DNA from 2 places in the Rossellomorea sp. KS-H15a genome. Region 1 is predicted to be linked to the other one. Evidence: riboswitches for the same ligand, from Rfam matches in the RefSeq annotation. Region 1 holds a riboswitch; the other holds the start of a gene.
What was found. Region 1 has a riboswitch for cyclic di-GMP ahead of M1J35_RS01570 (anti-repressor SinI family protein). Riboswitches for the same ligand answer to the same signal wherever they lie in the genome.
Positions count from the first base shown of each region.

Region 2: linked by a shared signal. The riboswitch ahead of M1J35_RS22755 (methyl-accepting chemotaxis protein) and the one ahead of M1J35_RS01570 (anti-repressor SinI family protein) in region 1 are both predicted to bind cyclic di-GMP.

Region 1 is NZ_CP096886.1:337,840-350,339, forward strand. It holds gene M1J35_RS01530 (alkaline phosphatase) at 1-1,201, shown strand, start outside; gene M1J35_RS01535 (hypothetical protein) at 1,631-3,265, shown strand; gene M1J35_RS01540 (DEAD/DEAH box helicase) at 3,258-6,083, shown strand; gene M1J35_RS01545 (hypothetical protein) at 6,677-6,850, opposite strand; gene M1J35_RS01550 (single-stranded DNA-binding protein) at 6,875-7,252, opposite strand; gene M1J35_RS01555 (YwpF-like family protein) at 7,522-7,962, shown strand; gene M1J35_RS01560 (helix-turn-helix domain-containing protein) at 8,060-8,380, shown strand; gene M1J35_RS01565 (hypothetical protein) at 8,495-8,884, opposite strand; gene M1J35_RS01570 (anti-repressor SinI family protein) at 9,139-9,276, opposite strand; cyclic di-GMP riboswitch class I at 9,310-9,467, opposite strand; gene M1J35_RS01575 (transcription factor S-II central domain-containing protein) at 9,867-10,583, opposite strand; gene M1J35_RS01580 (TasA family protein) at 10,652-11,425, opposite strand; gene sipW (signal peptidase I SipW) at 11,494-12,075, opposite strand; gene M1J35_RS01590 (hypothetical protein) at 12,053-12,500, opposite strand, start outside.
Region 2 is NZ_CP096886.1:1,617,124-1,629,623, reverse strand. It holds gene M1J35_RS08375 (DUF3916 domain-containing protein) at 1-194, opposite strand, end outside; gene M1J35_RS08370 (GntR family transcriptional regulator) at 389-772, shown strand; gene M1J35_RS08365 (DUF1648 domain-containing protein) at 776-1,879, shown strand; gene M1J35_RS08360 (alanine/glycine:cation symporter family protein) at 2,154-3,572, shown strand; gene M1J35_RS08355 (GNAT family N-acetyltransferase) at 3,599-4,129, opposite strand; gene M1J35_RS08350 (PLL family lectin) at 4,232-5,302, opposite strand; gene hflX (GTPase HflX) at 5,413-6,672, opposite strand; gene M1J35_RS22755 (methyl-accepting chemotaxis protein) at 7,261-8,181, opposite strand; cyclic di-GMP riboswitch class II at 8,277-8,362, opposite strand; gene M1J35_RS08330 (SDR family oxidoreductase) at 8,521-9,345, opposite strand; gene M1J35_RS22690 (hypothetical protein) at 9,493-9,627, opposite strand; gene M1J35_RS08325 (TetR/AcrR family transcriptional regulator) at 9,873-10,448, shown strand; gene M1J35_RS08320 (bifunctional cytochrome P450/NADPH--P450 reductase) at 10,530-12,500, shown strand, end outside.

The DNA.
Region 1 (12,500 bases):
GTTCACGTCCCATGTCTTGAACCGGGATGAATTCGGTGATATCGGTGAACAGCAGGTGTACCAAGGACTGGATGTCGTTCTGGGCGGAGGCGGAGCATGGCTAAAGCCGCAAACCAAGAAGCCCACCAAAGACGATGACGGCATGCTGAAAACAAAGCAGGTCAGCCGTGAAGACGGAGAAAACCTCTTTAAATTGATCCATTCTTCAGGCTATGAGTTGGTTCGGAAGAGGGACGGACTTCTAAGGGGTGCGATCTCACCAAAGCTATGGGGGGTGTTTGCTGATGAGGATATCTCTTATGAACTGGACCGTCCTCATCTGAATCCCGATGAGCCTTCCCTTGCAGAGATGACCCGTGCAGCCATTGAAAGGCTTTCTCAAAGTAAAAAGGGATTCTTCCTCATGGTCGAAGGCAGCAAGGTGGACTGGGCCGCTCACAAGAACGATCCTGTCGGCATGATCAGTGAAGTATTGAGCTTTGACGATGCAGTCAGTGAAGCCCTTGATTTTGCCCGGAAGGATGGGAACACCATGGTTGTGGCCGTGACCGATCACGGAAACAGCGGACTGACACTTGGGAATCACGGGACGAACGGTGATTATAAAAGTCTGCCAGCCGATCGATTCATCAAACCTTTGAAGAAAGCCAGGCTTACCGTCAAGGGAGCGACCTCCCAGATGAAGAAGAATCGTTCGAATTTAAAAGAGGTTCTTTCAAGCTATGGGCTGGGTGAATTGAGCAAGAAGGAGTTTGACACGATGGAAGCCGCAAAGAGCGTAGACGATCTTGAAAATGAGATGGTGAAACTGATGGCGGAGCGGGCAAATCTTGGCTTCACCACCCACGGCCACACTGGTGAAGACGTCTTTTTATACTCATATGGTCCAGGTAAGCCGGTCGGACTGATCGAAAACACCGACATCCCACGGGTGATTTCTGCTTATATGGGATTTTCATTGGGAACCGGTCCGTTTGCCACCTGGTATGTGGATGGGATGACATACTATCGGGATCGGGGGTATGAGGTCTCGGTTGAGGGACGGACCTCTAAAAACCCTGTGATGGTGGCGGAGCGTGGTGACGAGGTGCTCCGTTTTCCGGAAAACAAGGATTTTTATTGGAGAAATGATGAAAAAGTGGGGTTGAAGAGCGTGAATGTGTATGATGGGGAGACATTTTATGTGCATGTAGAGGAGTAGTGTGGGGATTGGGACGGTTTTGATAGGGGATCGGTGGGTTTATTTTCAATAACAGGGGATTTATTTTCAATCTTGACGTTTTATTATCAAATCCAGGGTTTTATTTTCAAAACCCTTTTCAGCGGCCGGTGCCTGGCACCTCACAGGGGAATTTTTTTACAGTCGTCAATTATATTATCGACCTAGCTGGATATATTATCGACTTCCCCCCATTTATTATAGACTTTCTAAATATATTATCGACCTAACAACATTTATTATCGATCACCCCCTCCCGTTGCGAAGCCAACCGCCAAACCACCTCCCACCCACACAATTCGACAAACCCCACACCCCCTTCCTACCACTTCCCCCACCCCATGTTCCTTTTCCCCCTCCTTTTGCGTTATAATAAAAGAATGCGATTTTATAGATTGGAGAGGTTTGTTGATGTCGATTCGTATTCAGGAGTTGAAGGATAAGTTGCTTCCCATGAGTCAGTCGATACAGGGTGAACTGGACCCGAATCAGGACGAGAGCAAGAATGTCGTGTCGAAGGGCCTTCTTTTGTTCCGTCAAAATCTGGTTTCGAACGTGAAGGTCCGGGATGATGAAGTGTCGGCGGAGGTGCAGGATGTGACGCCTGTAACTTTGGAGCTGAACTTGTTGTTCCCCCTTTTAAGCAAGTGCTCATGTCCTAAAGGTAGTTGGTGCCGGCATCAAATGGCGACCTTTTTTATGCTCTATAACAAAGTGGGACGGGTCAGTGAGTGGATCCAGAATTGGCGGAGTCAGTCACAGCCTGCCACTCCGGAGGCACAATCACTGGATGATTTAATGAAAAAGCACGGTGCCTTAAAGAAGGCGAGCGATCTATTGAACGAACGGAAAACACGCGGGAACACCCCTCTGGAATGGTGGCATTTCTTTGACTCCCTTCTGAAAAAGGAAGATCTGGAGTTACTTGAAAGACAGCCCTATTTGATGGACGTCCTCGTGCAGAATATCACGAAGCGATTTATGAAGGAAGCTCCGTTCGAACGGGAATGGAAGCCTCTTTATCAGCTGTTTGCGACTTTTTACCTCTCAATTGAAATCGACCTTTTTCTACAAAAACGGAATGTCGAGCTGAGCCGTGAGCAGTACAGCATGTATGACTTCCTCCTTGGCGAAATGGAAGACGCCGTGGAGAAGCTGTCGATCCATGCCATGCCGTTCAGCTTCGATCCGTATATTGCTTTTTTGAAAAAGCAGACGATCGAAATGAGTGATTCAACGGAGAACAGCACGATGATGAAAGCTGAAGTGTACCGCTTCTTATGGTACTACTTGTTCAAGCAGAAATCGTGGCGCCGCGAAGAAGTGACGCGCTTGGAGGAACAAGACAAGCAGGATCCGACCTTCTACAACGTCGCCCTTATCCACCAATATCTCCTTCTTGAGGATTTGAATAAAGCAAGTGAAATCGTCGATGAACTTGGAACAGAACTTGTCGCTTACAGTGAGTTCTGGCTCCGTAAATTTTTCGTCGGGAAGCGGTACGAAGTCGGTTTCTTCCTGGTACGGAATATCCTCTCGAGGATGCCGGATCATCTCGAGACCCTTGATTATTATGAAGCGACCCGATTCGTCCGCTGGTTCGTGAGAATTTTGCCGATGGATTGGCTGATGGAAAAGGACAGCACGCTAGTGAACGAGCTGCTCCTTTCCATGCTTCCGTATAGCTTTTTCTCATACAACGAATATCTCATCACGGCGAAGGCTTACCGTGAATGGGTCGAGCTGCAGAAATATATGAACTACAGCATCGGGGAAATGGAAGGCATGGGTCTCCGTGATGTCACGAAGGAAGCACCCGAGCTTGCCCTGCCCATCTATTACGCCGGTGTCATCACAGCGATCGACCAGAAGAACCGCGACAGCTACAAGCTTGCGGTCCGTTATATGAAGAAGATCAGGACCATCTATAAAAAAACGAAGAAAACAGATAAGTGGGATGTGTATCTCACCTATATTCTGGAGAAATATAAGCGTTTGCGCGCGTTCCAAGAAGAGTGCAGAAAGGGTAAGTTAATCGATGCTTAAACTGTCTTCGGTCAAAATCAATGTCCATACAACTGAATATGAAGACCGTTTCTTCATTACTGCGGAAAACGACGAAGGCGAACTCCTTCCCCCGAAAGACTGGAAGGGGCAGCTGTTTCTTTGGCATGAAGAAAGCTACTACGGTACTCTGCTTGAAGAAACCGAGGGCGGCATCACTGTCACCAAGTGGCAGTTTCTGACCCTTCTTGCCGGCGAGCATTTCAGCGGCATGATCCAGTGGGACTGGGATGAAACCGGTCAGGCATGCATCGCGATTGCCCCTGTCATCTATGAGGCCGTCGAAGCCGGACGGTGGCTGCCGCGCTTTGAAGAGTGGCAGGAAAAGGGACTGCAGTTTCACATCCCGGATGAAGTCTGGTCGAACTTCAACGACGAATTCTGGGAAGAAGAGCTTCCCCATGGAGGTCCGTCCCTCAAACATTTAACAGAATCCTGGTTTCAGGGTGCGTTGAATGAGGCGATGGCGTCGGGTGGTTCGAGTGCGATGAAGCGGATCCAGAAGCTGAAGGAGAGTACGCTGACGTCTGAAGAACTGGATGCGTACTTTGATGAAAGACGTTGGAGTGAATGGATCGCAGGCGTCGATGAGGAGCTGCCGTTTTCCATCGGGCTCCGGATCACAGAACCCCTCGATGAAGATGAATCCTGGGAGCTTGAAACGATTTTAAGAGACCGAAAGAAACAGAATCGGATCATATCCCTTGCTGAAGACACGGTCCCTCCTTCCTGGAAAAAACATCTCCCGGATGTATCCGAAGAACAGGAACGCTGGATGAAGATGCTGCCGATCCTCCGCGACACGGATGGCTCACTCCGGACGGCTCTCGGTGAGCATGATGCCTGGGATTTCTTATCCGTGCTCAGTGAGAAACTGATCGATCTCGACATCGAGATCCTCCTCCCATCCTGGTGGGAAGCAATGAAAGATGCTCAGGTTCTCGTAAAAGCCAAGCTGAAAAACACGGATACGACCTATCGTAAATCCTTCGTTGGCCTCAACGCCATGCTCGATTTCGACTGGCGTCTTTCCATGAACGGCGTCAATCTTTCAGAGGACGACTTCAATCAGCTAGTCGATGATCAGCGCCGGTTGGTGAAAATTCGCGGTCAGTGGATGAAGCTCGATCCTGCCATGATTCGTCGGATCCAACAGATGATGACGAAAGCCAAGCAGGAAGGAATCTCGATCCAGGATATGCTCGAACAGGAGCTTGTCCCCCGTGACGGCGATGAGTCGGACGTGGATCCAGAAGACGATGAGCATGACCCTTACAAATACGCCAGGATCCAGCTCGAACTCAACCGCTCCATGAAAAAAATGGTTCATCAGCTGACGAATGTGTCGTCGATTCCGTTGACGGAAACACCTGATACCTTTATCGGCGAACTCCGCCCCTACCAGCAGCTGGGGATGAGCTGGATGCTCTTTTTACGGAAGTTCGGCTTCGGCGCCTGTCTTGCCGATGACATGGGACTCGGAAAAACCGTGCAACTGATCACCTACCTGCAGCATGTGAAGGAAACAGAGAAACCGGAAACTCCTTCCCTTATCGTTGCCCCTACTTCCGTTCTCGGAAACTGGCAGCGTGAGTTAGAGAAGTTCGCTCCGGACTTGAAGGTTCATCTCCATTACGGCCCGACCCGTGCGAAGGGTGAGAGTTTTGCGGCTGCCATCAAGGACGTCGATGTAGTGCTCACCTCTTACGGATTGTCCCATATTGATTATGACGAACTATCACTCGTCGAATGGACATCGATCTCCCTTGATGAAGCCCAGAACATCAAGAACGCCAATACGAAGCAGTCCCGTGCAATCCGCAAGCTGAGCGGCAAGCATCATATTGCCCTCACAGGGACCCCGATGGAGAACCGTCTGTCGGAACTGTGGTCGATCTTTGATTTCCTGAACCACGGCTATCTCGGTGGGTTCACCCAGTACCAGAAAAATTACATCGCTCCCATTGAAAAAGATGAGAACGAAGAAAAAGTCAAAGAACTTCAGGCTAAAATCAAGCCATTCTTACTGCGTCGTACGAAGAAAGATCCTGAAGTCGAATTGAATCTGCCTGAAAAACTCGAGCAGAAAGAATATTGCCATCTAACTGCCGAGCAGGCGGCCCTGTATGAGCAGCTCGTTAAGGACACACTTGCTAAAATCGAAACACTGAGCGGATTTGAGCGCAAAGGGTTGATCCTGCAAATGCTTAACCAGCTGAAGCAGCTTTGCAACCACCCGGCTCTTTATTTAAAGGAACCGGATCCAAAGTCCATCCTATCCCGCTCTGAAAAAATGCAAAAGCTGAAGGACATAGTGGAAACCGCCCTCGAATCCGGCGAAGCCTGCCTGATTTTCACCCAGTATATCTCAATGGGCGAGATGATCCAGGACGTGATGAAAGAAGAATTCGATGTGGATGTTCCGTTCTTGAACGGAAGCATGGCCAAAGGAAAACGGGATGAACTCGTGGAGAAATTCCAGAACGGTGAATTCCCTGTCTTCCTTCTGTCACTGAAAGCCGGCGGCACCGGTCTGAACCTGACCGCTGCCAACCACGTCGTCCACTACGATCGCTGGTGGAACCCGGCCGTCGAAAACCAGGCCACCGACCGTGCCTATCGGATCGGCCAGAAACGTTTCGTCCACGTGCACAAGCTCGTGTCATCAGGCACCCTCGAAGAAAAAATCGATGCCATGCTGATGAAGAAGCAGGCTCTGAACGATGAGATCATCCGCAGCGATCAGTGGGTGACGGAATTATCGGATCAGGATTTGGAATCTTTGTTGGTGTTGGAATAGAATTGATGAGCCTCTTTCCTTTTGTGGGAAAGGGGTTTTTTGTTGGTTAACGCCTCGATATGGATTAATATGGAAAAATGCGCAATAAGTGAAATAATGACGCAATTACCATGGAAATGACGCAATTAAGTTGATAATGACGCAATCATTCAAGAAAATGACGCAATTAATTTCATTGCGAACCTCTCCACACTCATGCAGCTCAATTTTCTTATTAAATAAATGTCTAAAACCTGCTCAAATAAGGGATTCCCTCTCCCCGCTTCCTAGTTTCTCTCAAATCCGTCCCATTTCACGCCAAAAGCTGTACAAACCCACCTCCTCTATTAACCCAAGAAGATATAATCCTTCTTTATTTTACAAATATATTTGTAAAAATTAAAACAAAAAAACACCAGCCTCCCCTCAAGGAAACCGGCTCAATATGAAGACAAAAAGGGGAATATTTCACTTTCACTTACCGCTACACATGTTTATATCTAATGAGGCAAATCAGGGGAATCTTTCGGGTGACCGTTGGACTTTGAGACATTACTTATAGGTTGGTTGGATTGCTACTTATGGAAAGAGTTCTGGTTGAGGGTTAAAAAAAATCAAGATGAGGTTTTCAAAACCGGGTTCGGATATTCATACCCTTGTTCAAGGGCGGTTACCCGCTGAGATAAGTAGAAGTTTTCGACATTGACTCTTGCTACTTTTTTAATGAGGTCTTCCGTCATTTTTTCCAGTCGATCGACTCTTTGTTCAAGTTCTTGCAGTGAGGCCACAACTCCATCTCCCTCGCGAAAATATTAGAACGGCAACTCGATTGGTTCCTTCTTGCTTCGTTCAGGTGTCACTGGGGACGCCTGCTTACTGTCCAGGAACCGGATGTTTTCAGCGACGACTTCTGTGATATAGGTGCGCTTTCCTTGATCATTTTCAAAGTATCGAGTTTGGATGCGCCCCGTCACCCCGACGACGGAACCCTTCCTGCAGTATTTCTCCGTATTATCCGCTGCACGGTTCCATATCGTACAGAGTACAAAGTCTGCATCGATCTGACCTTGCTGGTTTTTATATGGCCGGTTCACGGCAATCGTCACGCTAAGTACTGATTTTCCTTCCATCGTTTTTCTCGCTTCCGGATCTTTCGTCAGCCTTCCCACCAGGGTCACTTGGTTGATCACTTGGGTTCATTTCCTCCTTTCTGTTAAGGTGTAATCATCTTACCTTCGAACTGCAACTCTTGTAAAATCGTGAATTTCCGAAATTCGAGGCAAAAACGGCTTGAATTTCGGAAATTCGCCTAGGGAGATTTTCCACTTTTTCATTAAAAACATGGTCAAAAACACAAAATTGCATCTTTCGTCATTTTTTTCATCGGTAAATGTATTAGGGAAAACAATTCGGCCTGTGATATAATTTGATAAAACCTTTAAATGGGAGATGTTCGTTCATGAAAACCTTTAAAGTGATTTCCCTTCAAGTAGTGGAGGACGAGGAACTGCATGACTTTGAGCTTGTGGACGGTCTGATCATCAATAAAGAAGACGGTCAGAAAACCTGGCTTGTCGAAACATATATGTCGAATGAATACATTGAATTTTTCCAAAAGGCACAGCAAAGGAAGGAAGATTTGGAAATCCAGGTCGTGATTTCCCATGCAGCCAATGATCCCGCTGCCTTCATGACATCCATCCGTTGCATCAAGGAGATGGATGAACATATCAGCATTATGTTTGAAGGAAAATTAAAGAAACAACGCAATGAATATGCGGAGATTCTGCTTGATGACCTCGTGCAGAAAGGATACTCAGGGGATGAACTGGTCCGTGAGTTCCGCAAGAAGATGATTTCTAAGCCAAGGATCCTGGCAACAGCAAAGCCGAGCGTTTAATAATACGAAAATATGTAATTTCTTGTCGAAATGTTTATGATATAATTGTAGTTAATATTGTGACTTCAATAATGAAGTCATTAGGTAGGTGTCCCTGATGATTGGAGAGAGAGTTAAGAAATATAGACAAGAAAAAAGGATGTCCATGACGGAGCTCGCTGAAAAAGCCGGCGTAGCGAAGTCCTATTTGAGTTCAATTGAACGGAACCTTCAACAAAACCCTTCTATTCAGTTCCTTGAGAAAGTATCCGCGGCTTTAGGAATTCCCATGGATGCTCTCCTATATGATCAACCCGAGGATCAAAACATTGATCACGAGTGGATGAAGATTGCAGAAGAAGCGATGGACTCAGGAATCACCAAGGAACAGTTCCGGGAGTTCATTGAATTTAATAAATGGAAATTAGGCAATAAATAAAGTCTTGCGAAGGGTTCGCAAGACTTTATTTATTGTTCAAGGCTATTTTACCTTGCTATGATAAGGCTTTAACGTCTCATTTTTCTCGGTAACTCTGATAAATAAATGTTATTATTACTTATTCTTGGACATCAGATTCAATTTTTCTTCCAAGAATTTTGCTTCTGATTTACACGAATAATGAATATTTGTTCCTAATTGATCTTGTAAGTGATGAATACTCTCAATCTGTTCCTCATTCGGTTCTTCGGAGAGAATCTTTTCAATTGTTTCATTTATCTTGATTGACAGTTCTTGATGAAACTGTGGATCATTCTTAGTTTCTTCATCCAGGTTCTTATACCATGATGCATGGTTGTTTATGTATTCACGCCATACTGTTATAAAATCCTGTATACTATACTTATTTTCATCCCATTGAATGGAAGCCATATATTTTTCAAATGAGGTCTTAATTGAACGGGTAATACTTATTTTAGTTCCCGATGGTAATTTTTCTAACATTTATGTAAAGTACCCCCTGATTTGTTAGTATATTCTTTATATAACTATACCATATTGATTTTTTTATAGACAGGTGAAATATTTCAGAAAAATATGGTAAGTTTTCAAATTTTTAAAATATCCGAGGGATTTCAGTCATCCTAATGGCGCTCGTTTTTACAATTGGATTCTACTTATTATCAATGATCTCTTTCATAAGTGAAAATAAGATAATAAATAAAGTCTTGCGAAGAATTCGCAAGACTTTATTTATATTAAATCACTTTGTACCCGGCTTTTAGTTCCTGGGTTTGATTGTGGAGAAATTCTCTGATTTCTTGTTTAGAAATACCGGCGTCCAGTGCTTGTTTAATGAGTTCCATCCATTCGAGATCAAGTTCACGATTTGTCAATATAAATACCCTCCCAAAATACATGTATGTATTCCAGGCAATCCAGCCATCATCGTTCGCAAATGATCACACCTTCTTCATTATTTAATCTGTTCATTATATTCAAGATGCTTAGGAGGATATGACTATTTTCAAACCTTAGATCTGTGACTTTGCGTCCTCATCTTTCGACGAGTTTGCCTTTATCTGACTCTTCCCTTCGAACTAATTCGATTATACTATTATATTTTCTGGCGCCGTGTTGTTTTTTGTCTATTCTGATAATTAATTTTACACTTTTTTCCTACATATTAAACCCTTATCTGACAATCCGTTAGAAATTAAAACCAGTTGAATAAAATAATCGAAGAGATTTGTCGAACCACTACGAATAAAGGCTATTTTTATAGCTTTCAAGCTTTCTTCTTAGAGGGAGGACTTTCTTATTGATATTCTGGTAATTCGTGGGGCTGTAGAACGCCTGGTTGGTTAGGTCGAATCCGCATGAAGGACAGATCCATTGACCCGATTCGGTGCTGCTGTAGGATGATCTGGTACAGCGGGTGCAGGTTTTTTTGTACATGGAATCACCTCTTAATCTTTTTATTTTATTACCTTTCTTTTGTAAAGCGTCTATTGATAAAAACAAAGATTAATCCAAGAGTTGTTAAAATGATTCCTAGAGCTAGTATCTTGTAGATGTTGGTAGCGGTATTAGGGAGCTTTGTTCCTTGTGAATTCACATGTATTGATTGAGTTGGATCTTTGACACCTTTTATTTCTTCATCATGTTGACTGTTTGGGGATTCAGAACCTGAAGATGGAGTTTCATGATCAGCGTTAGAAGTTCCGCCATACTCCTCAGCGTAATATTTCAACAGAATTGATGTTGAGAGCCCCTGATATTCATTCCCTAATTCCGGTGGGATGATATATTCATAGAATAGTTCTTCGGTTGATCTTTTAGCTAACTTTCTTGATTCAATTTCATTAAAATCTTTGATGAGCCCTTCATATAAAATGTTATTATTGCTATCTTTAACGTTCAATAAGATTTTATTGAAGTATTTTTCGGAGCCTCCCCGAAATTCTGCAAAGTGGTTATACGTTATATTTACGTTTCCGTCGTTTTTGACTTTGATGGAATCTAAAATTCGATCCCCTGGCTTCAGGGCGTTTAACTCAATAAACGTCTCTCCACGATCTAGGCTAATATCTATTACTTTAGGTGCTGTTTCGGCAACTGTACTTAAAAATGGTGTATTGATTATACCTAATATCATAATTAAAAGTAGGGATATCCCTACACTTACAATCTGTTTATTCATAAGCACCACCTTTAATCTACAAAATAGGTGGGGAAACCCCCACCTATAGTTTTATCAACTCTCTATTATTATTGACCTCCGGCTGAGCCGCTCTTATCATTGATGTCACCAGTTTGCTTGTAGACACCGCCACCACCAGAAGCTGGAGAACCATCTGATTTTTTATAATTATCTAAGTTATTTTTATCATATGTCGTTCCTTCATACTGCAATCCAGTGAATGTAAATCCTAAGTTAGTAACATCACCTTGAAGATTATTTTGTTCTACACCAGTATCTTCAAATTCTAATTCATACTTAAGAGATTTAATTGTTTGTGCACCTGCAATATCCTCACCATTATAACCTTTTTTAGTATCCAGAGAGCCTATGTACTTTCCTACGCCGCTCACTGTTTTACCATTTAACTGAGTATCTCCTTTTAACGCTGTAGAAAGTTCTGCAAGTGAAACTTTACCATCACCACTTGAATCCCAACTCGGATCTAAAATATTGTCGCTACCAAATTTAAGTTGTTTTACAAAAATCGCATTGTCTGATCCCTTAACAGAAGAGGAATTTAGTTTTAAAAATACATCTACCGGTAATGTTCCTTGATTATTCACAACCATTGCAGGTTCTTGATTATCTACCATTGCCACTAACTTATCACCAGGCTTCCACCCTGTTAGTTCGAATGCTTCTAGATAAGGTTGTTCAGGTTGAATATTAATCGTTCCGTTAGTAAACTTTCCTTCTGTTTCAATGGTGTCACTAAAGTATGCAAAGGTTCCTCCCATAACTGCCATAGCTCCCATTGCAATTGATGATGCTCCCGTTAATAGCTGTCTCTTAAAATTCATTGATTTTTCCCTCCAAATGTTTTGTGATTTATATTTTTCTACTAGTTAAACCAGTAGTGAATACCAACTTAAGCAACTCTTTCTTCTTTACTTTTACCTTTACTTCCATACTCTCTATTAAATGCCATCCACAACGAAATAATGTTGTATATGATGATGATCATCCCAGGCAAAATGAGACTAAGGGCAATTCCATTTTTAGATTGTAAGAATTGAAGGATATATCCAACATAAGGAACGTTTATACCAGAATACTTTCCTATAATCTTTGATGATGGTACTGGCCGAGGGTCATCCGTTTCATTGTTATCCCCTTTGGTTATATATTGTGTGAATTCACCTTCGCCTTTGACGTCTATAATTCTATGGGTAACAATCGTATTTTTCTTTATAGGAGAATAGAAGGTGACGATATCTCCTTTTTTTAGATTGGTAGTGTCCTTTACTTCCTTAACTCCAACAACAGATCCGGTATCGATTGTTGGTTCCATGGATCCTGAGAGAACAAGCATTAATTGATTACCAAATATGGTTGGCTGACCTCCACTTACCTTTGAAGAAATCATTACGTAAAACGAACACAAGAGAATGATAATTAATAAGGTGGAAATAAAGTGGTTTACTATTTTAAGAGCTTTTTTCCAATTCACTGTCTTCTCCTCCTTCTGTTGATGGCTTTATCGTTTCTTTATTTGGCACTTTTTCCGTTACATTATTTTTATCTACTTGTTGGTCCTGTGTTTCTTCTGCCCCATCTATAGATTGAGATGGTTTTTCAGTATTTAAACTTTCATCCTCTGACTTTTTCGGAGTTTCTTTAGGTTCTTCTTCTTTTGGTTTATCTGTATCGTTTTCTGGCGCTTCAGTCTTATCATCTACATTTTGAGATTTTGATTCTTCCTTAGCTTGATTATCTTTATTATTCTGTTTCTCATTATCGTTTGGCCCATTATCTTTATTTTTTTCGTTGCCCTTGTCAGGGTGATTATCATTATTGCCATGAGCGGGATTATCAGGGTCTGTACCTGGTTCTTTGCAATCCTCTGGATCATCTACCGTGTCGTCCTCACAGCCG
Region 2 (12,500 bases), 1.3 Mb from region 1:
ATTTCTTTCTCGGTTTTTAATTTGGACAAACGTCCAGCTCTATCAAGCAATATTTGTACGCACAAGCGTTTAATTTTAAAAGGGGTTTTGCCGGAAGAAATAAAATCCCTGCCAGCCGGCAAAGGTAAATGCCAGTATCCATGTATGAATTGAGTAGGAAAACATTTCGTTGCAACTACAATCCTCTTAACCATGGAATCCGTCCTTCTTTTCAACCCGCGAATTTTTTTATTTCTCACCTGTTCTTCTCCTCCATCATTTCTATAATCAAGTATAACGAGTAATCACCCAACCTTCTAACTTTTTTTGGAATTTCCACACTCTTGTTATACACATACTAGAACAATTCTGTTATACTTAACATATAACAAAACTAGGAGGTGACGCTTTGTTTATCCAAATTGAACCTCAATCGGATACACCGATTTATGCACAGGTAACAAACGGGATCATGGAAGGGATTGTCAGAGGTGAATTGATTCCAGGAGATATCCTTCCTTCTGTACGGAGTCTTGCCGGTGACCTTGGTGTGAACATGCATACCGTGAATAAAAGCTATCATGAATTGGAAAGCAAAGGAGTGATCCGGATTGTTCCGAAGTCGGGTGCAGTCATTTGTTCACCTTCCGAGGGAACGATTCCTCCGCAAAGGTTGAATCAGATTTCAGAAGAATTACGGCCGATCTTAGTCGAATCACTGGTCGCCGGCATGAACGAAGAAGAAATTACAGAATTAGTCGCATCGATCATTTCAAACGTTAAGGGGGATTAAAAAATGGAAATGACTCTTATTTTCGTCACGATAGGCTTTCTGGCAGCACTTCAAATGGCGGTTCCTTTCATTGTGAAGCGAACGGTGGTGTTCGGTGTAACCATACCTGTTGATGAGATAAAGAATACACAACTTCGTCATTATAAAAAACTTTATGCCATCCTGACATTGTTCGTCTCAATCATCGTGTTGGCCACCTATTTCATCTGGTCATCAATGAACACCCTCACTGAAAATGTACTGATATTTGCTGGATTGTTTATGCCCTTTGTCATCTTATTAATCTCGATGGCTCTTTATTTTTATTTTCATATGAAAGTGACGCAATTGAAAAAGCAAGAGCAGTGGTTCAAGGACCGAAAACAGGTTCGCGTTTCTGAATTGAACCTCAGAACAAAGGATGAAATGCTCCCATGGATCGTGTATGTCATTCCCATGGTCATCACAATCGGGTTAGTGGTGTTTACTTTATTAAATTACGCAAACCTCCCGGACCAGATTCCTACCCACTGGGGAGCGGATGGTAAGCCCGATGCTTTCACCGGTAAAACGTATCTTTCCGCTCTGACACTTCCTCTCGTGCTACTGGTGATGAATGCCATGTTCCTCGGGATCAATGAACTCACAAGAAATTCCGGCATCAAGCTGAGCGCCGGGAATGTCAAGGCATCCCGCGTCCGTCAGCTACGCCTTCGAAAGTACACGAGCTGGCTATTGTTCTTCATTTCCATCCTGGTGTCCATGCTGTTTACGTTCCTGCAGTTCACCACTCTGTACGAAAACAGCGTCAGTGACCTTTTGATCATCACGATGCCACTTGCATTCTCTGCACTTGTCCTGGTCGGGACAGTCATACTCGCCATTAAAGTGGGGAAAAAGGATTCAGACCTGGATGTTGAAATCATCGATGAAAGCCCCGGTGATGTGATCAACGCTGACGACGATCAATACTGGAAAGGCGGCCTCATCTACTTCAATCCCGAAGACCCTTCCATCTTTGTCGAAAAACGCTTCGGAGTGGGCTGGACCCTGAACTTCGCCAGACCCCTGGGATACATCGTCCTCATCGGACCACTACTCCTCATACTGATCGTGACGCTCCTATGACGTAGAGGGACGGACCTCAAAAATCAGGCCAGGACGTGACGCAAACGTCCTGCTGATTTGAGCTCCGTCCCTTTCTTTATGCGGTTTCCACGATTTGTATTCCTGTCGGACACTTCCATTATTCACCCGAAACCGAGGTCCGTCCCTACTAAAAAAGGCTCAATCTCTGGAAATTCGACAATTATTATGGACAGATTGTTCGGAATACTATATAAATAGTAGATGGAAACTCACAAAGAAAACGTTTACAACACGAGATGACAAGGAGGATTCTATGTTAGATGTGCTAGACAAGATTAATTCATTTTTATGGGGGACACCAAGTTTAGTGCTATTATTCGGGACAGGTCTTTTCCTGACATTTATGCTGAAAGGCCTTCAGTTCCGCAAACTGATGTATGCTTTTAAACTGGCTTTTACGAAGGAAAAACCTTCTGCATCCTCTGATCAATCTGAAGGGGATATCAGTAACTTTAAAACGCTAATGACGGCTTTATCCGCAACGATCGGAAACGGGAACATTGCCGGAGTGGCAACGGCCCTCACCATTGGGGGACCCGGGGCGATCTTCTGGATGTGGATCGTCGGCCTCCTTGGGATGGCAACGAAATACGCAGAAGCCCTGCTTGCCATGAAATACCGTGTGAAAAATAAAAATGGGGAATACTCAGGCGGTCCTATGTATTACGTAGAAAAAGGCCTAGGCAGCAAGTGGAAGTGGCTGGCCGTCGCATTCGCGTTGTTCGGTGCTTTCGCCGCTCTCGGAATCGGGAACAGCGTACAGTCGAATACGATTGCTGACGTCATGGACACAAGCTTTCACATTAACAATCTGACAACGGGTATCATTCTCGCCGTCCTCACAGGATTAATCATCTTTGGAGGGATTCAGCGGATCAGTACCGTCGCTTCCTTCTTTGTTCCGGTCATGGCGTTCCTGTACATCGGAGGTTCCCTTCTGATTATCGCCTTAAATTATGACATGATCATTCCAGCGTTTAAAATGATCTTCTTCTACGCTTTCAATCCTGTGGCAGCTGCTGGTGGATTTACAGGGATCATTATTTCAGAAGCGATTCGCAGCGGGGTATCAAGAGGAATCTTCTCAAACGAAGCAGGTCTTGGTACGGCAGCACTGATTGCCGGTAATGCGAAAACGGATCATCCGGTCAAGCAGGCTCTTGTCGCCATGACAGGAACATTCATCGTCACGATTGTCGTGTGTACGATGACCGGTCTCGTTCTCTTGATCACAGGTTTCTGGGATCCGACAGGCGGAGCGATATCAGGTGTCGAGCACGCACCAAGCCTTGATGGAGGGGCATTGACGAGCGCCGCGTTTGGACATGCTCTTGGTGTAGTCGGAGAGTATATTGTATCCTTCTCCGTCATCTTCTTTGGATTCTCCACGATTGTCGGATGGTATATGTACGGAGAGAAATGCTTCGAATATATCACGAATTACCGCTTTGCCAATTCCTACAGGCTTATTTACATTTTTGCCACCGGACTTGGTGCAGTCGCGAATCTAGACCTGGTTTGGGCCTTTGCCGACATGTCCAATGCCTTGATGATGATTCCGAACCTGATTGCCTTACTATTACTCTATAAAGTCATCGTTTCGGAGACAAATCATTATTTCAACGAATACATGCCGATGATGGAAGCTCAGCCTAAAAGAAAAGCCAGTTAAACTAAAAACCCGTTGTGATAACGTCATCACAACGGTTTTTTCATTAGTGGAACTTCATATTTACAATGGCGGCCATGGATATTGATGACTTCCTTTAACGGATACCGTTTTTGGTAATAGCGGTTCAGCCCCTCATTGTCTGCGATGCAATCGAAGCGGATGCTTTTTTTACCGGACGCTCTCATAGCATTTTCAGCCCAATCCAAAAGGCTTGTCCCAACCCCTTTTCCCGCAAAATTTCTGTGAACCGCCAATCTATGTAAGTATGCAACATCTTCCCCTGCTGCCTTTCCCCAAATATCCATATCCCACTCATTCGGTGCCGATTCAAGTGTCAGGGTGCCAATCGCCTTTCCATCCTGTTCTACGATATAGGTGGAGTCATTTTCAATGGAAGCCATGACTTCTTCTTTGTTTCCTTCAAGATCAGTCAGGTAATAATCCCACTGCGTCGTTCCTTTAGAACGTAACCATCCTGCTGCATTCACCAATAACTCCAACACTTCTTCAAAATCTTCCTTTTTCGCTAGTCTGATATCTAGAATCTCTTCTACCATGGTAAACCGCTCCCTTCCTTGTTTTACCAAATCATAACATAGTCTTAATTTCCAGGCATAAAAAAAACCATCCCTCTTCACACATAGGGATGGTTCCATTCATCAGGCATACCACTTATGCCACATATGGTCATTTCTTCCTCTGGCAAAGGCGTCCACCCGGTTTGGTCCCCAGGAAACGACTCCCGGTGATGAACGTACGCCTCCACGCGGTGCACCAAGATCCTCCCAGTTGCTCCAACGGGAACCGTTCCACCATTTGTGCCACATAGTGTTGTTGTCTCCACGGACGAAGGTGTCGATTCGATTGGTTGCCCATGAAGAGGCTGCCGGAGCCCCTTCGAATCCACGAGGAGGCGATCCGAGATCTTCCCAATTACTCCATCTTGAACCGTTCCACCACTTATGCCACATCCGGTCATTGTTTCCACGTATAAAGCAATCGATCCGATTTGGTCCCCAGGATACGGCACCCGGTGAATCCCTCAGGCCGCCCCTTGGTGCGCCAAGGTTCTCCCATTGACTCCAGTTCCGTCCGTCCCACCATTTATGCCAAAGATTATTGTCGTATCCTTGGACGAACACATCCAGCCGATTGGCTGACCAGGATGACACTGCCGGATCTCCCTTGAAGCCACGTGGAGGCCCTCCAAGGTCTTCCCATTCACTCCAGCTTCTGCCGTCCCACCATTTGTGAAAAAGGATATCTCGGTTCCCTCTGACAAAGGTATCGATCCGATTCGGCCCCCATGATACAGCAGCAGGCGAACTCTTCAGCCCTCTTCTCGGGGCTCCGAGGTCTTCCCAATTACTCCATCGCGAACCGTCCCACCATTTATGATACATTCTGTCGTTTTCACTTCTGACAAACGTATCCAGCCGGTTGGCCTGCCAGGATGCAACGGCAGGTGAACCCTTCATCCCACGCGGCGGTGCACCAAGATCCTCCCATTCCCTCCAATTGGCCCGGGAGTCAAATGGATCCGTGGTGTAGACAGGCTCTTGGATATATCCCTGATAAGGGTGATTCTGCGGATAGTAATCATACTGTGGAATGTATTGCGGATAAGTATGTGGTAAGAACATATCTTCATAATCGTTTCTCACTTCTGCTCCAAACGGGTAACACTCATACGCTGTTGGATAAACCGGATAGCGTCGTTGAAAAAACATACTGCATCCCTCCTAAAGCTTACTGTATGCAGAAGCCCAGATATTGGAGTATGTCCATCTCCCCTCAAAAAAAGAACCCTCACACCACAGGTGGTGAAGGTTCATATCACTCAGATGATATATTCTTTAAATCTCTCAGCATCACTCGTCTTGCATTCCAGGGTCAGCTTCGTTCCATTTTCTTCATATTCCGTTTCTAACACAGTGGCATTCTCATTAAAATACGATATCAATTGCCCCTTATCAAACGGAATCAACATCTGACACCGTTTATAGTCTTTAAAAATATAGCTTTTTACGACTTGAAGGAGCTCGTCGATCCCGATTCGATTTTTCGCGGAAAAATAGATGCGGTCCTTCTCTACTCTCGGCACTTCCTCATCAACCAATTCAGCCTTGTTGAATGCATAAATGATTGGAATGTCGCCGGTCCCAAGTTCATCAAGGGTTTGATCCGTCACCTTCATCAATTTCTCGTAATGAGGATCTGAATAATCCACCACATGAACAATGAGATCCGCTTCGACCACCTCTTCAAGGGTGGAACGGAATGCCTTGACCAGCTGATGGGGGAGTTTGTTTACGAACCCTACCGTATCTGTCAGAAGAAATTCCTTTTTGTCCGGTAAGGTGATGTTTCTGACCGATGTTTCCAGGGTCGCAAATAACATATCCTTCTCGAATACCTGCTTGTTCTCATTCGGATGGAAGGTTTCGACAAATGCATTCATGGTCGTCGATTTACCCGCATTCGTGTACCCGACCAGGGAAACGACGGGGATTTCACTCTTTTTACGCTGTTTCCGCTGCGTGGTTCTCAGGTCGACCAGTGAATCCAGTTCTTTATTCAAGGCCGTTATTTTTTCTTCGATCCGGCGGCGGTCAAGCTCTAGCTTCGTTTCACCGGCTCCACGGTTGGCAAGTCCCGACCCGCCACCTTGACGGCCCAGTGATTCCCTGCGTCCAACCAGACGGGGAAGCATGTATTGCAGCTGTGCCACCTCGACTTGCAACTGAGCTTCACGGGTTTTCGCCCGTTCTGCAAAGATATCGAGAATCAGCATCGTTCTGTCCATCACCCGGACATCAAGCTTTTCTTCGAGGACCCGGATCTGAGAAGGCGCAAGTTCATCGTTTGTAATCAGAACATCCGCTTCCCACTCTTCTATGAGCGGCAGCAGTTCGTCAATCTTCCCTTTTCCGATATAATGCACATGATTCGGCCGGGGCAGGTTCTGAGTCAGTTCCCCCACGACATCGATTTGCCTGGCATCGGCCAATCCTTTCAACTCTAACATCGAATACTCAAAGTCATTGTTTTTATCCTTCGTATTAACGCCTATGGCGATCGCTTTTAATCTTTCTTCCATTACATAGTCACTTCCTGTTTGTTTATTTTGGTCATATGGTGCAGAAAAAAACACAGGCCTCCGCCTGTGCTTTTTGTAAATGGATTTGAATATACCAATGGCGCAAGAAGAAGACCGCATTTTCCCCCTGCATGTTTTTCAATAAAAAAACACACTATAGCGCCTCTCGGTACGTATTCAATTCTATTTTTAAGAGAGTGCCATGCGCACTCCCTTCACCTTCATTTCACGTTAAATGAAGAATTCCTTTAAAAATAGTCAGACCAATCCCATTTACCCTGCACACAGGCAGAGCCTTTGAACATATTCAATTAAGCGTTCAAATTGCGGATACGTAGTCTGATCAAAATCAAAAGGAAAACCTCCATTTCTCATAAGTTACCCCCATTCTACCACACCCCGTGATGGATGGGAAGATATGGTTTGAGGGACGGACCTCCAAAACCATTAATTATGGATCCTCCAATGGATATTTTGAGGTCCGTCCCTCACCACGTTACCCGACTAAAGAAAAGAACCCCCAATCCTTCACCTTTTCCGATGAATTCACAACCGGATCGGGGGAAATTGGAGGTCCGTCCCTCAAGCTTACAGGATATCTTTGAAGTCCCGCGCCTGTAGGTCGAGGCGTCGGGCTGCACGGCCGATTTCTTTGAAGGCCAGGACGGCGTGTTCGTTGAGGCCCTGGTTGTTTGAAATGCCTGATTGTGACCGGATTGTTCCTTCATTGATTTTTTTGATTTCGCCTGTGATTCCTTCCACATGGGCGTTCACTTCCTGAATGGAATCCTGGACCCTTGTGGCAAGCTTTCTCACTTCACCTGCTACCACATTGAATCCTCTTCCATGTTCTCCGGCACGTGCCGCTTCAATGGCGGCATTCAGTGCAAGAAGATTGGTTTGAGTCGCAATCTCCCTGATCGTCTTGACAATATTCCCGATCGAATGTGCCTGCAGAGTAAGAGACTCCAAGGTTTTCATATTTTCATTTGAGTCCTCGACCAGTTTCCCGGTGGCAATAGCCGCTTCTTCACTTCTTGTTATCCCCTGCTCAGCTTTTTCACTTAGCTCTTCAGACATCTTCTGTAATTCAGAGGCAACCTTTCCAATCGTTGTTTCCCGTTCTGTAATATCCGTCGCGATCTTTACAACACCTTCAAGTTTTCCTTCTTCACTATATACCGGTGTATATGTAGCCTCCAACCAAAGAAGTTTCCCGGTCTTCGTGACCCGCTGAATTTTCTCCTGAAAGCTTTTCCCATTCCTTAAATCCCGCCACAACTTCTTATAATCCAGACTGCCGGCAAACTCCGTTGTACAAAATGTCTGATGGTGCATCCCAATCATTTCTTCTATATCATATTCCATCGTCCTTGCAAAATTCCCATTCACCCAGAGCACATTTCCGTTCCCATCGAATTCTATCATAGCAAGCGATTCTTCAATGGCTGCAAGTATAGCAGACTCCTTAAATACTTGAGTACTATTTCTTGATTTGGTTTTCAGCACTTCGCAACACTTCCTCTTTCTCAAAAAAATTAGTAGAGACAAAACAAATATGTACCAAAGAGATAGTAGTCGTTTTATGGAGGCTCTCCGCTTGGCAATGTGCTGGCCGGTTGCGCCACTCGCTCCTATTCACAAACAGCGCCCATTTCACCAGTGAATGATCTTCGCTTCCAACTCATATATTTGTAAGACTATCCTACTAGTTAGACCTCCATTTAACAACTATTATCCTCTGAATTTTATAAATTCTCTTCCGTTATTCAAACAAAAAAAGACCCCCACCCCACATACAACCTTTGATGCAAAGGCTGCCGTAAGATTGGAGGTCCGTCCCTCATATTATTCTGTACCCTTTCTCCACTCTTCTTCCTCGATCAACATTTTACCCGGCCAAGTGTAAGCCATGATGCCTCCGTCTGCTGTGATGTCTTCACCTGTCACGTAGGAGCTGTCGTCCGATGCGAGGAACAGGGCCACCGTCGCCATTTCTTCCGGTCTTCCCAAACGGCCCATCGGTGTGATCCACTTATTGGCCTCCCTGAATTCCTCACCCATCTTTTCCTGTTTGCTCCCGACGAGATCGTCAATCAGTGGGGTCTCGATTGTTCCGGGTGAGAGGGAATTCACTCGGATGCCATGTCTCGCATAATCAATGGCCATGGCTTTCGTAAAGTTGATGATTCCACCCTTTGCCGCATTGTAGCCAGACCGGTCCAGATCTGCCGCATGGCCGGACATGGACGCCGTATTGATAATGGATCCGCCATTTTCAAGCATAAGTGGGATTAGATACTTGCTGCATAAAAAAGTCCCTCGCAAATCGACTGCGATGATCCGATCAAATAGTTCCACAGGATATTCATGCACCTTACCACCCTGTTCATCGACCCCGGCGTTGTTAAAGAGGACATCGATCACACCAAATTTCTCCTTTATCTTTTCAGCAAGCGACGTGACACTTTCCTCACTGGAAACATCGAGATGGAATGCTTCTGCCTTTCCACCATCGCTTCTGATCCCATCGACTGTCTTATTCATTTCCTTTTCATTAATATCTGCACAAACCACCGTCGCACCTTCACGGGCGAACACTTTGGCAGTCGCTGCCCCGATCCCAGTGGCAGCTCCTGTAATCACCGCGACCTTATCTTCTAGCCTTCTCATAAAGTAATACCTCCTTGAAATATCTCATGGATAGTATTTTCCCCTTATGTGAAATAGTAAACATAGAGAGGGACGGACCTCCACAGGGCCTGTTTCATCTTCGAATGAAAGGCATTTGGAGGTCCGTCCCTATTAAAAGAACTTAGATTAACATCCCAAAGTACTGCAAACGGCGTTTTTCAACACAGATACCAGATTGCTGTTTGGAGCCAAGATCGATACCAACAACCAAGCAACAAGTAATAATACGGCAATCAGAAAGGTGACAAGTCCTAAAGACATCTAAAATCCCCCCTTTCTTTTTATAACTCTAGTAAGTGAGCTCTCTTACAAGGTTATTCTATGAAAAAATGATAGAGTTGGACCGGCAATTATAATAGAAAAGAAAAAAAGGGCCATACCCCCGTCTTAACAAAACCTTCACAAATAATGGGTATTTCGTGTGATTGAGAACACTTTCACATGGGTATACACTATACTGGAATGAACATTCATTCCGCATTACCGTTATGAAAGGCTGAATTGGTATGTCAATGGCATTAAATAAGCGGGACAGCATTGTAGCGAGTTCACTGGCTCTATTTGCAGAACGGGGTTATGACGCCACGACGATTCCCATGATTGCCTCGTCCGCAGGCGTGGGAGCAGGAACGATCTATCGCTATTTTGAAAATAAAGAAGTCCTTGGGAATACGATTTTTCAAGAATATGTGAAAATTTTTACTGAAACAGTGGAAAATGATTTCCCGTATGAGAAGTCGATACGGAATCAATTTCATCATATTTTCCAATCGATGATTCAATTTACAAAAGAACAGAGCCAGGCGCTCTACTTCATCAGGACACACAGCAGCGCCCACTTCCTCAACGAGGAAAGTCACACATGCTTCGAAGAACTGTTGAATCTATTTAAATGCTTCTTCGATTCTGGAAAAGAGAAGAAGATCATCAAGAATCTGCCTTCCACGGCTTTGATCGCCATCCTTTATGGTGCCTTTCTCGAACTTCAGCGACTTGTCCGGATCGGAGAATTGGAGCCTGATACCTCTATGCTTACTGATGTAGAGGAAAGTATGTGGGACGCTGTACGATTACATATGTGAGAAGCGATTCGTTTCTCATATCTCAAGCGGAATGAACGTTCATTCCGCAACAACCAAACTTTAATACGAGGTGAAGGAACCATGACACAACAATCTCAATACCCACAACCGAAAACGTATGGACCACTCGGGAATTTGCCCGTAATCGATAAAGAAAAGCCCCTTCAATCATTTATGAAGCTTTCCAGGGAGCTGGGACCCATCTATCAGTTCCAGTTTCCCGGCAGAATGAGCACCTTTGTTTCCAGTGCGTCCCTTGCAAAAGAAATATGCGACGAAACCCGTTTTGATAAAAAAGTCGGACCGGCCCTGCAAAAAGTGAGAGCCTTCGGTGGAGACGGACTTTTCACCAGTGAAACGACAGAGATGAATTGGAAGAAGGCGCATAATATCCTGCTGCCAAGTTTCAGCCAGCAGGCCATGAAAGGATACCACTCAAAGATGGTGGATCTCGCCACCCAGCTCATCCAAAAATGGGCACGTCTTAACCCTGCAGATGAAATCGACGTCCCCGAGGATATGACCCGTCTGACCCTGGATACCATCGGCCTCTGTGGTTTCAATTACCGTTTTAACAGCTTCTACCGGGAAACCTCCCATCCCTTTGTCGATAGTATGGTCCGGGCTCTGGATGAAGCGATGAACCAATCACAGCGCCTCGGTCTTCAAGATAAACTGATGATCAAATCGAAGAAACAATTCAGGGAAGACATCGAGTACATGTTCTCACTTGTCGACGAATTGATTGCCGACCGCAAGGCAACCGGGGATCAAGGGGAAGAAGATCTTCTCTCCTATATGTTGAAAGGAACAGATCCCGAAACAGGCGAGGCGCTCAGTGACGAGAACATCCGCTTTCAAATCATTACCTTCTTGATTGCAGGTCATGAAACCACAAGTGGACTCCTCTCCTTCGCCCTTTACTACCTGATGAACAACCGGGAAAAATTGAAAAAGGCTCAGGAGGAAGTCGATCGTGTGGTGGGAGATTCCATTCCTGACTATAAGCAAGTGAAACAGTTGAAGTATGTCCGCATGGTCTTGAATGAAACGCTGAGACTGTGGCCGACCGCCCCTGCATTTTCTGTATATGCCAAAGACGACACAACTCTTGGCGGCCAATATGATGTCAAAAAAGATGATGTGTTCACACTCGTAATCCCTGAATTACATCGGGATTCATCCGTATGGGGAGATGACGTGGAAGCCTTCATTCCTGAACGATTCGAGGACCCGTCTTCCATTCCCTATCACGCATACAAACCGTTCGGTAATGGACAGCGTGCCTGCATCGGACAGCAGTTCGCCCTTCATGAAGCGACACTGGTGCTCGGAATGGTCTTGCAGCATTTTGACCTGATCGATCATCAAGACTATCAACTGGATGTCAAAGAGACGCTGACTCTCAAGCCTGATGGATTGACGATGCGGGTTTTACCCCGTAAGCCTGCTATGGCATTCTCCATCGCTTCCTCCGAAGAAGCTACACCGGAAAAAGCGGCTACATCTGTCCAGGTAGAATCATCCCACGGCACGCCCTTGCTCGTCCTCTATGGCTCAAACATGGGAACGGCGGAAGGAATTGCCCGGGATCTGGGGGAAACAGGCCGTCAACAAGGATTCCGGACAGAGATCGCTACATTGGATGAGTACAGTGATGGACTCCCAACAGAAGGAGCGGTCATCATGGTTTCTGCTTCCTACAACGGAAACCCTCCTGACAACGCAGGTCAATTCATTTCCATGCTGAAAGAAAGTCGGCCTGATGACTTTGAAGGGGTTCATTACGCAGTGTTCGGATGTGGTGACCATAACTGGGCGACTACGTATCAGAGGATCCCTAACTTCATAGATGAACAGCTTTTTGAAAAAGGCGGACACCGCATCGCAGAAATCGGGCACGGTGATGCAAGCGATGACTTTGAAGGGGATTATGAAAAATGGGCAGACTCCCTTTGGCCGAATCTGGCTGACGAATTGAACATCGAACTGCATCAGAACGATGGATCTAATAGCTCCATTACAATGAATTATGTCAGTGACGTGAGCGAC